Regions from separate parts of the Paenibacillus sp. 1-8 genome, predicted to be linked through region 1. Evidence: riboswitches for the same ligand, from Rfam matches in the RefSeq annotation. Region 1 holds a riboswitch; each other region holds the start of a gene.
The links. Region 1 has a riboswitch for thiamine pyrophosphate ahead of thiE (thiamine phosphate synthase). Riboswitches for the same ligand answer to the same signal wherever they lie in the genome.
Positions count from the first base shown of each region.

Region 1 (2,202 bases):
AAAAGCTTTGACGCCTCTTCCTCGAAAGCCCTAAATGCGCTCGTCACCAAATTTGCGCTGCCCGCGCATTTATTTATCGGCATTACGACCACCAGCAGGAAATCCCTTATCGAGCAATGGTCATTCTTGCTGGCTCTGTTCATTGGCATTGTCGGCTTTTATGCTGTTCTCCTTCTATTGTCCCGCTTTGCGGGGAAGCAGTCGCTGAAGGATGCCTCCATGTTTGCTTTGAACTCGGCACAGCCGACCTTTGCTTTTATGGGCATTCCCGTGCTCGGCGCCATCTACGGCTCCTCAGCCGTGGCGATCCCCATTGCACTTACCGGCATCGTAGTCAATGCCGTCCTTGACCCGGCGGCTACCATTATAGCTACCGTAGCCAGCCGGAATTCAGGCAAGGAACAGAACGGTCACCTCGGAAGTCTAGTCTGGGACTCCATTTTTCACGGTTTAAGGGAACCGCTGGCGCTCGTGCCGCTGATTGGCGTGATTTTGACCTTGTTCGGCTTCCATTCACCGGATTTGCTGAGCAAATCGTTGAATCAAATCGGTGACATTACCTCCGGGGCCGCTTTATTCGCAGTCGGTGTGACCATTGGCGTGCGCAATATCAGTTTCAGCATAACCGCCATTGCTATCGCGCTGTTAAAAACGATTGTACAGCCTTTATTGATGCTGCTGATTGCCTACCTGTGCGGCCTTTCGTCTGCCGATACGGTGAAGGCAGTATTGCTCGTTTCCTTCCCTGGCTCAGCCGTCGCTGCCATGATTGCTACGCGTTTTGAAAGTCTGGAATCGGAAACAGCTTCCTCCTTTGTCATCAGTGCCGTCATTTCTCTTGCTACACTGCCTGTGCTCATTTCGCTATTGATGTAAATTGTTTCCTATTAGACATTGGACCCTGTCGCGAATTCTTTCGTGTAGTTGGAGATGACGGTTTAACATAACAGATGAACGAATGTACAGTAATAGTCAAAAGAATAGGAAGTCCACTAGGGGAGCCGATGATGGCTGAGACAAGAACGTATCTTGGACCCTTTGAACCTGATCTAGTTCGTACTAGCGTAGGAAAGTGGAGCCTTCGTATATAAGGTCCCTGGTGTTTTTTTGCGCATTGGACCTATGATGAAGCCGCTCCAGTTTTCGGGGCGGCTTTTTGGCGTTGTTCCGGAACTGTATTCTTACGGGACTTCCTGCTCTTGATTTTGGTGGAGGTGGGAAAATGAGCTTATTAGTGGCGGAGACGCGCTGCTTACAAAGGTAACTGGAGCAGGCTGCCCATGCCGTGCAGGGTCCGGCGATATTGCATGAGCTGCCTAAAGCGGGAATTCATGTGCCGATCGTCGGGATCGGGGGCATTACTATAGACCGTGTAGAGGAAGTGGGAACAAGCACGGGAACAGCGCGATACGTGTGTGAACGGAAATTTGCTGATAGAGGTATTTAACTACTGGCTGAGGCATCATTCGTCGTAATAAACAGAAGCAGTCTTCCTGAACAGATAGGCTGCTTCTGTTTATAGAGCATATCACTTATCCATGACTTGGGTGCAGACAAAAGATTTTTCTTTGAGGTAGTATACATTCCCTCGTCTCAAATCCAAATTAATTCATACTTATCCAGTTCGATCCTTTTATTTACAAAAAAAATGGACTAGGAGTATAATATTTTCGCGGGTATCAAGGTGAATTCTGAAGAAAGGGAGTTTATTTAGTCACGAAGAAAAAATTATGGGCCTTGCATTGAGTTCGTGTCTTTTATTGGGGAGTGTTCCCGCGTATGCTGCTGACAGTACGGTAGAACCTAACCAAGCAGTTGATCCAAACTTGGTAATCTCAACTAAGGAAGAATTGACTATCCCTAATAATGTAACTGTTTATTCAGTTACTGCGTTAAACAACGCTTCTATAACATACGATCACAATTCGGGAATTGATTGGGATAAAGGAAACAGACAGGTTTGGGGCAACACTCAGGCCCAGCAAGGGAATGTAAAGCTAGACAGTTATACGAGAGCACGTTTTGAACATACATGGGCTCAGGGTGGATCAGTTTATGGAGATTCTGGACGGGTATGGAGCACCAAACAAGGAAGATCCTATGCTCGTTCTAGTTGGGAAAACTATAACTCATTAAATTCCGGTGTAGCCAAAACATACTACGGTATCTAATTTTTTAACGAATTATTTGTGATATGAATTT
Region 1 is NZ_CM149995.1:4,167,026-4,169,227, forward strand. Features, by position in the region: gene AC0WRU_RS19060 (AEC family transporter) at 1-876, shown strand, start outside; TPP riboswitch at 985-1,088, shown strand; partial or broken gene thiE (thiamine phosphate synthase) at 1,277-1,384, shown strand; gene AC0WRU_RS19070 (hypothetical protein) at 1,731-2,171, shown strand.

Region 2 (2,202 bases), 1.7 Mb from region 1:
ATGCCGCAACGGAAAAATATCGGCTTGGCATCCGGATATGGGAGCTGTCCACCCATTTGTCGCAAAGCGACGAGCCGGCGATACTGCTACAGCCAGCGATGGAAGGATTGCGTGATCGTCTGGGCGAAACGGTCAGCTTGTACCTGCGCGATGGCAGCATGCGTATTCGTATTCAGGCCGTGCAGAGCAATCAGGCGATCCGCCGCGTTGCGCCAGTGGGTGCAAGCATGCCGCTGGCTGTAGGAGCCTCCAGCAAGGTGCTGGCGGCCTTTATGCCGCCGCAGGAGCTGGAAGCCCTGCTAAGCGGGGATGAATGGCCGCCCTCGGTAGACCCGGAGGTCTATAAGGCTCAATTGCAGGATATTCGTGAGAAGGGCTATGCGACCAGCTATGAGGAGCGGGAGCCGGGCGCTGCTGCTGTGGCTGCGCCTATCGTGAATCGGAAGGGACAGGTCGCTGCGGCCTTGTCTGTATCCGGCCCGGTCAGCCGACTAGCTCCCGAGACGCTGCATGATTTTGCCCCGATTTTGATGGAGGCGGCGAAGGAAATGGGGCTTATGCTTCCGTAACAAGAATTGAGAGTAATGAGGCGATCAGAGCGAATTTTAAAGGCGATCTTGGAAAAAGGGACCGGAAAAGGGTTGCCAAAGCCGTAAATTTGAAGTAATCTGATGGGGATGGCGGGCTGTCCGTTATAGCCGCCTCATGCGAACAGAATTAACAGAGTTACTGGGGGAGCCTGTAATGCCGGGCTGAGATGGAATCGCACTAGATTCCGGACCCTTTGCACCTGATCTGGATCATACCAGCGTAGGGAAGTAATCGGCCATTGAAATGTATACGTAGCCGCTGTCTACGGCAATGCATTCGGAGTATGTTTCCGCGTGCGTAGCCGTCTGCATAGCTGTTTCGTTAGATTAGCCGGTTCCCCTGGGGAACCGGCTTTTTTGCATAGATAGCCAGCCTGGGGATGGTTCCGGATCGGTGTGTCATTTCATCGAAACGGGAGGAATGGACAATGAAACCGACAGAAACAGAAGGAACAGTAGGGAACGCAGTGGATGAACAGACAGGAGGGGTGAAGCCATTTCCGGGGAGCCGCAAGGTATATATTCAAGGCTCGCGGCCGGACATTGCCGTGCCGGAGCGTGAAATCGCCCTGCATCCCACACATACGCCGCAGGGCACGGAGCATCATGAGCCGTTACGTGTGTACGATACGAGCGGTCCCATGACCGACGAAGCCTATCAGGTCGATATCCGTAAGGGCTTGCCTCCATTGCGGCGAGCTTGGGCACTGGAACGAGGCGATGTGGAGGCTTACGAGGGGCGCGCCGTCAAGCCGGAGGATAACGGATTGAAGCCCGGCTCCAAACGGGAGACGGCTGAATTTCCCGGCGTAACCAACCGTCCGCTCCGTGCGCGGCAAGGGCGTAGTGTAACGCAAATGCATTATGCGCGGCAAGGGATCATTACGCCCGAAATGGAATTTGCGGCCATCCGCGAAGGGGTGGAGCCTGAGTTTGTGCGACAGGAGTTGGCGGCAGGACGAGCCATTTTGCCTTCGAATATCAATCACCCGGAAAGTGAGCCGATGGTGATTGGGCGTCATTTTCACGTGAAGATTAATGCGAACATTGGTAATTCTGCGGTTACGTCCTCCATCGAGGAGGAAGTGGAGAAAATGACCTGGGCTGTACGCTGGGGCTCGGATACGGTCATGGACCTGTCCACAGGCCGTAACATCCATACGACACGTGAATGGATCATTCGTAACTCCCCTGTGCCGATTGGGACTGTACCGTTGTATCAGGCGCTTGAAAAAGTGAACGGCGAAGCTGAGGCGCTAACGTGGGAGCTGTATCGTGACACGCTGATTGAGCAGGCGGAGCAGGGCGTGGACTATTTTACAATTCATGCGGGCGTGCTGCTGCGGTATATTCCGATGACGGCAAGCAGAATGACGGGAATTGTGTCCCGTGGAGGGTCGATCATGGCGGCTTGGTGTCTTGCGCACCATCAGGAGAACTTTTTGTACACGCATTTTGAAGAAATATGCGAAATTATGAAAGCCTACGATGTGGCCTTTTCCCTCGGAGACGGTCTGCGTCCAGGCAGTATCTATGATGCGAATGATGAAGCACAGTTTGCTGAGCTGGACACGTTGGGCGAGCTAACGCAAATTGCCTGGAAGCATGATGT
Region 2 is NZ_CM149995.1:459,397-461,598, forward strand. Features, by position in the region: gene AC0WRU_RS02030 (IclR family transcriptional regulator) at 1-569, shown strand, start outside; TPP riboswitch at 722-834, shown strand; gene thiC (phosphomethylpyrimidine synthase ThiC) at 1,019-2,202, shown strand, end outside.
Region 2: it holds a riboswitch for thiamine pyrophosphate, as region 1 does, so the genes downstream of both, thiC (phosphomethylpyrimidine synthase ThiC) here and thiE (thiamine phosphate synthase) in region 1, are expected to answer to the same signal.

Region 3 (2,202 bases), 1.3 Mb from region 1:
AAACCACTGTCTGTTTGTACGCCACAAACTCGCCCATTCTGTACTACGAGTTGCTCCGCCTGTGTACCAGAGCATATTGTTGCTCCCAGTACGATAGCTGCCCCCGTATAAGCACGACAAAGCTGGGCAGGAGAAATCTGTGTCTCCTTTGATCGGTATATAGCCCCGATCACTTGACCATCCAAACCTGGAATTCGGCGGGCCAATTCTCTGGCATCCCACCACACAGGATGATCACCCTCTCGCGCAATAGCCGCATTCCAGCGTTTTTGCCCCTCTGCTTCCGAACGGAAGGGAGTCACGAATCCTTCTGTTCGGAATTCCACCGCAACACCGGACAAACGCTCCAGGTCACGAACCAGCTCGGGAAATGCATCCCGGCTTGTGCGAGCGAACTGTGCCAACTCCGGGTCGGTGAATTCTTCACTCTCTGCTGCCAGCATCCCAACCGCAGCCCCTGAGGCTCCCTCGCCCGGAATGAATCGTTCCACCAATATCGTACTGCGTCCCTCCTTGGCCATATGATAAGCAATGGAGCTACCGATGACACCTCCACCAATCACCAAGCATTCAGCGTGTCCAATAGCTTGTGCCTCTGTTTTTATCTCTGGCATATGTTCCATCTCTCCTCTCCACTAACGATTCTGCTTGCAGCGTCCTACTTCCGTTTCACCACTTCAGGCTGTGAACTACCCGATCCGCCATTCGCCTGTACGCCATCGCAGCCGCAACGGGGGACTCAGCCTCCCAGATGCCGGACATCACCGCAATTCCGCTTGCACCCGCAGTATACAGCTCGGGAATATGGCGTGGTTGTATGCCGCCTAGAGCAATTACAGGGATGCTCAGCAGCCTGCATATGCGCTCAAGCTGTGCTATACCTCGTGGAGTAACACCAGGCTTGCAGTGAGTCTCATACACATGACCATAGAGTACATAATCCGCTCCTGCCCGTTCGGCAGCCTGTGCCTCCTCCAAAGAATGCACCGACACCCCGCAGCGCGTACCCTCTGGAAGTATACTTTTGACATCCCCAACAGGTAATCCGTTAGCCGGTAGCTGGATAGCTCCAACGGAGGTAAGCAAAGCAACATCCACTCGGTCATTTACTGCAATTTGCTGTAAAGTAACTCCCAGATTTGCCATATTGCGGGTCAATGCAAGGAGTTCAGATGCACCCTTCTGCTTCAACCGCACGTGTACATAATGAACATACGGATGAATAGCAGCAGCCACTTGGGCAGTATGTGCATGTGCATCGGAATCGCCTTCCATCGTAATTACGTGCAATTCGATCTCATTCTCACCTCACAATAGACTAAATGGTTGTAAGCTGACCCTGTATCTTTACAGTCTCATATCGTGCTATACGGCATGGACTAGCCACGTTTACCAGCAAAAAAATGAAGGGGCACGGGATATGAACACGAACATATGAACACGAACGAAAACGCAAAAAAACCACTTCCCAAAGGAAGTGGTTTAACGTACGTCCAATAACCGAACGGACCATTATATCCGTATACGTATATCGTCCCACGTACAAACAAAGTAATGATTTCGTAACCTCGTTTGTACGGCGCTCACTTCCCTACGCTGGCATAACCCAGATCAGGTGCAAAGGGTCCGAAATCCGTTTATTCCGTCTCAGCCGCATGGGCGGCTCCCCTAGTGTAACTATTTTATTGTATCAGCTAAAGATAGCTTAGCATATTTTCCTATTCCTGCAAACCCCGCTTCTTGTGAAGCTTGGTACAGAACTGGATATTTAGTTGACTTTACTTGACCATTCTTCCACATTCCACGTTTTGGTTACCCAATCCTCGTAAAAGTCCGGTTCGTGAGATACGAGCAATACCGTTCCTTTGTATTCCTTCAAGGCACGTTTCAGCTCATCCTTCGCTTTGATATCCAAGTGATTGGTAGGCTCATCGAACAGCACCCAGTTACTTTCCCGCATTAGCAGTTTGCATAGGCGGACTTTGGCCTGCTCACCACCACTGAGCGCGGATAGTGGACGGGTGATATGCTCATTTTTCAATCCGCAACGCGCCAAATGCGCTCTTACTTCATGCTGGTTCAAGTGTGGGAATTCATTCCACACATCCTCAATCGGTGTAACTTTCTCTGCTCGTACTTCTTGCTCAAAATAAGCTGGCTGCAAGAAATCCCCTTGATAGGTCTTGCCGCTGATTGGCGGAA
Region 3 is NZ_CM149995.1:2,880,664-2,882,865, forward strand. Features, by position in the region: gene thiO (glycine oxidase ThiO) at 1-614, opposite strand, end outside; gene AC0WRU_RS13025 (thiamine phosphate synthase) at 670-1,290, opposite strand; TPP riboswitch at 1,572-1,680, opposite strand; gene abc-f (ribosomal protection-like ABC-F family protein) at 1,769-2,202, opposite strand, start outside.
Region 3: it holds a riboswitch for thiamine pyrophosphate, as region 1 does, so the genes downstream of both, AC0WRU_RS13025 (thiamine phosphate synthase) here and thiE (thiamine phosphate synthase) in region 1, are expected to answer to the same signal.

Region 4 (2,202 bases), 1.5 Mb from region 1:
ACCAATCGTGACGAATACCTCCATACATACACCTCCCGGCAAGAAGTTATTTCTCCTTACGGGTTATTACACCTGTCCATTTCTATATAAACAGTGGTTCATTTCACCTTCTATACTCTTGTGTTCAGAATATCTGCTCTAATGCGCGCACCCTACCGTACTGGCGCACATCTTCCGGCGTTACCGCGAACAGCATATTAAGTAGCTCGATCTGAAAGCTTCCTGGTCCTTCCCCACCTTTTCGTTCTGCTGCCATTTCAGCAGCAACGCCATATACGGCAAGTGCTGCCATGCCAGCAGTAAGTCTGTCGTTTTCGACAGCAGCGAAAGCGCCAAGCACCGAAGTTAATAGGCAACCAGCTCCCGTAACTTTGGTAAGCATGCTATGGCCGTTCTCAATGATCCACCCTATACGGCCGTCGGTAATGACGTCTTCTTTGCCGGTGATTGCAACAATTGTATTCAGTTGATGGGCTGCTTTGACTGCAAGTTGTGAAATATTCAAATTGCCTGTTTCTCCAGCATCGACACCTTTAATCTGTATGTCTTCACCAATGATTTGTGCAACTTCAGCAGCGTTACCGCGAACAATATCCACCTTGACCCGATCCAGAATCCGGAGAGCGGAGGCTGTGCGAAATGGGGTCGCTCCCGCACCCACGGGATCTAACAGCACAGGTACCCCATGTTCATTAGCCGATAAACCAGCCACTATCATGGACTCTACAAGTTCTTCATTTAACGTACCAATGTTAAGTACAAGCGCCCCCGCAATTCGGGCCATATCTGCGACTTCCTCTTTGGCGTATGCCATAACTGGTGAAGCGCCGAGCGCGAGCAGTCCGTTTGCCGTAAAATTGGTGACGACCACATTGGTTATATTGTGAACGAGCGGATTCATATCCCGCATATTTTGTAGCAATAAAGCCATTTGATCTAACATAAAAAACCAACCCTCTTTCTTCAGGAACCTGTGAAAGACTGTTGGCCTATACATATGTATACACTTATATCCCTACGCTGGCATTATCCAACAGGTTCACACGGTCTACGACGGCTTAGTCGTACTCTCAGCTTGCTTCCACAGGCTCCCGATATATTTTTTTCTAATGTTACGGGTTCGTCATACAAAAATCAACAGATATTTTGATCATGTAAAAACGTTTGGAGGTTTGCTTTTGGACCCATCTATCCATCTATTGCTTCTTCCCCGTCTGCTGTTGTAGCCGCTGATGGCTCGGGTGACTATCTTTCTCTAATTGAAGCTTTAGCATCCAATGAAACAAATATTTTAATAAAAAACGGTATTTACAATGTTTCTTCTACTATATTGATCCAAAACCACACTCCAAAAATACAGGGTGAATCCATTGAACAAACGATACTTCGCAAGCCGATCCTTCTAAAGATTTAATCAAAATAAACGCCGATGATGTTTCGATTACCCGCTTAACCCTGAATACGTTAACTCACTCTGCTCAAGCAGCTCTTATCGAGTTTTAGGGACTTATGTTCAGCATCCCTTATGGATTGAGGGCAATAATTTTGGGAAATAATATTGCCCTACCTATTCTGGAGATTCAGGTCAGACTACAGCTCCTTATAAGATGACCTCCTTAACGACTTTTTACGAGAAGCTGGATCGCTTCTTTAACAAGTTTATCTGTAGCACCACCAGCCTCTTGTTCTTCCAATATACAACGTTGCAGATTCTCTGCCACGATCTGGGCAATCGCTTTATCGGATGCGTTGCGTACGGCAGATAACTGGCTTACTACGTCCTTACAGGATTGTCCTTCATCCATTAAACGAAGCACCCCACGCACCTGACCCTCAATTCTTCTCAGGCGTGTTTTCAGTTCATCACTATAATTGTAATCCATCAGGTTTACACTCCTTTTTGATTTAATCATATACATGTATAGGTATATTATAAACAAAAAAAATAATAAGGACATCCTAAATGAATAGATTTACCTTACCCTGCGAAGCATCCCCCAGGTAGGCAACTACTCCGGCATATTCCAAACCGTCCATCAGCTCTTCCTGCTGCAGTCCTAGCAGGTCCATGGTCATGGTGCAGGCCACCACACCAGCTTGATCCCCTGCTCTTGCGCCAGCTCGATAAGCTGCGGAAGTGAAAGCACATTATGCTTTTTCATAACATGCTTGATCATCTGCGGGCCGAGTCCAGTAACGTTA
Region 4 is NZ_CM149995.1:2,684,851-2,687,052, forward strand. Features, by position in the region: gene AC0WRU_RS12160 (YetF domain-containing protein) at 1-24, opposite strand, end outside; gene thiM (hydroxyethylthiazole kinase) at 125-943, opposite strand; TPP riboswitch at 996-1,105, opposite strand; gene AC0WRU_RS12170 (metal-sensitive transcriptional regulator) at 1,617-1,883, opposite strand; partial or broken gene AC0WRU_RS12175 (DsrE/DsrF/DrsH-like family protein) at 1,960-2,201, opposite strand; partial or broken gene AC0WRU_RS12180 (sulfurtransferase TusA family protein) at 2,189-2,202, opposite strand, start outside.
Region 4: it holds a riboswitch for thiamine pyrophosphate, as region 1 does, so the genes downstream of both, thiM (hydroxyethylthiazole kinase) here and thiE (thiamine phosphate synthase) in region 1, are expected to answer to the same signal.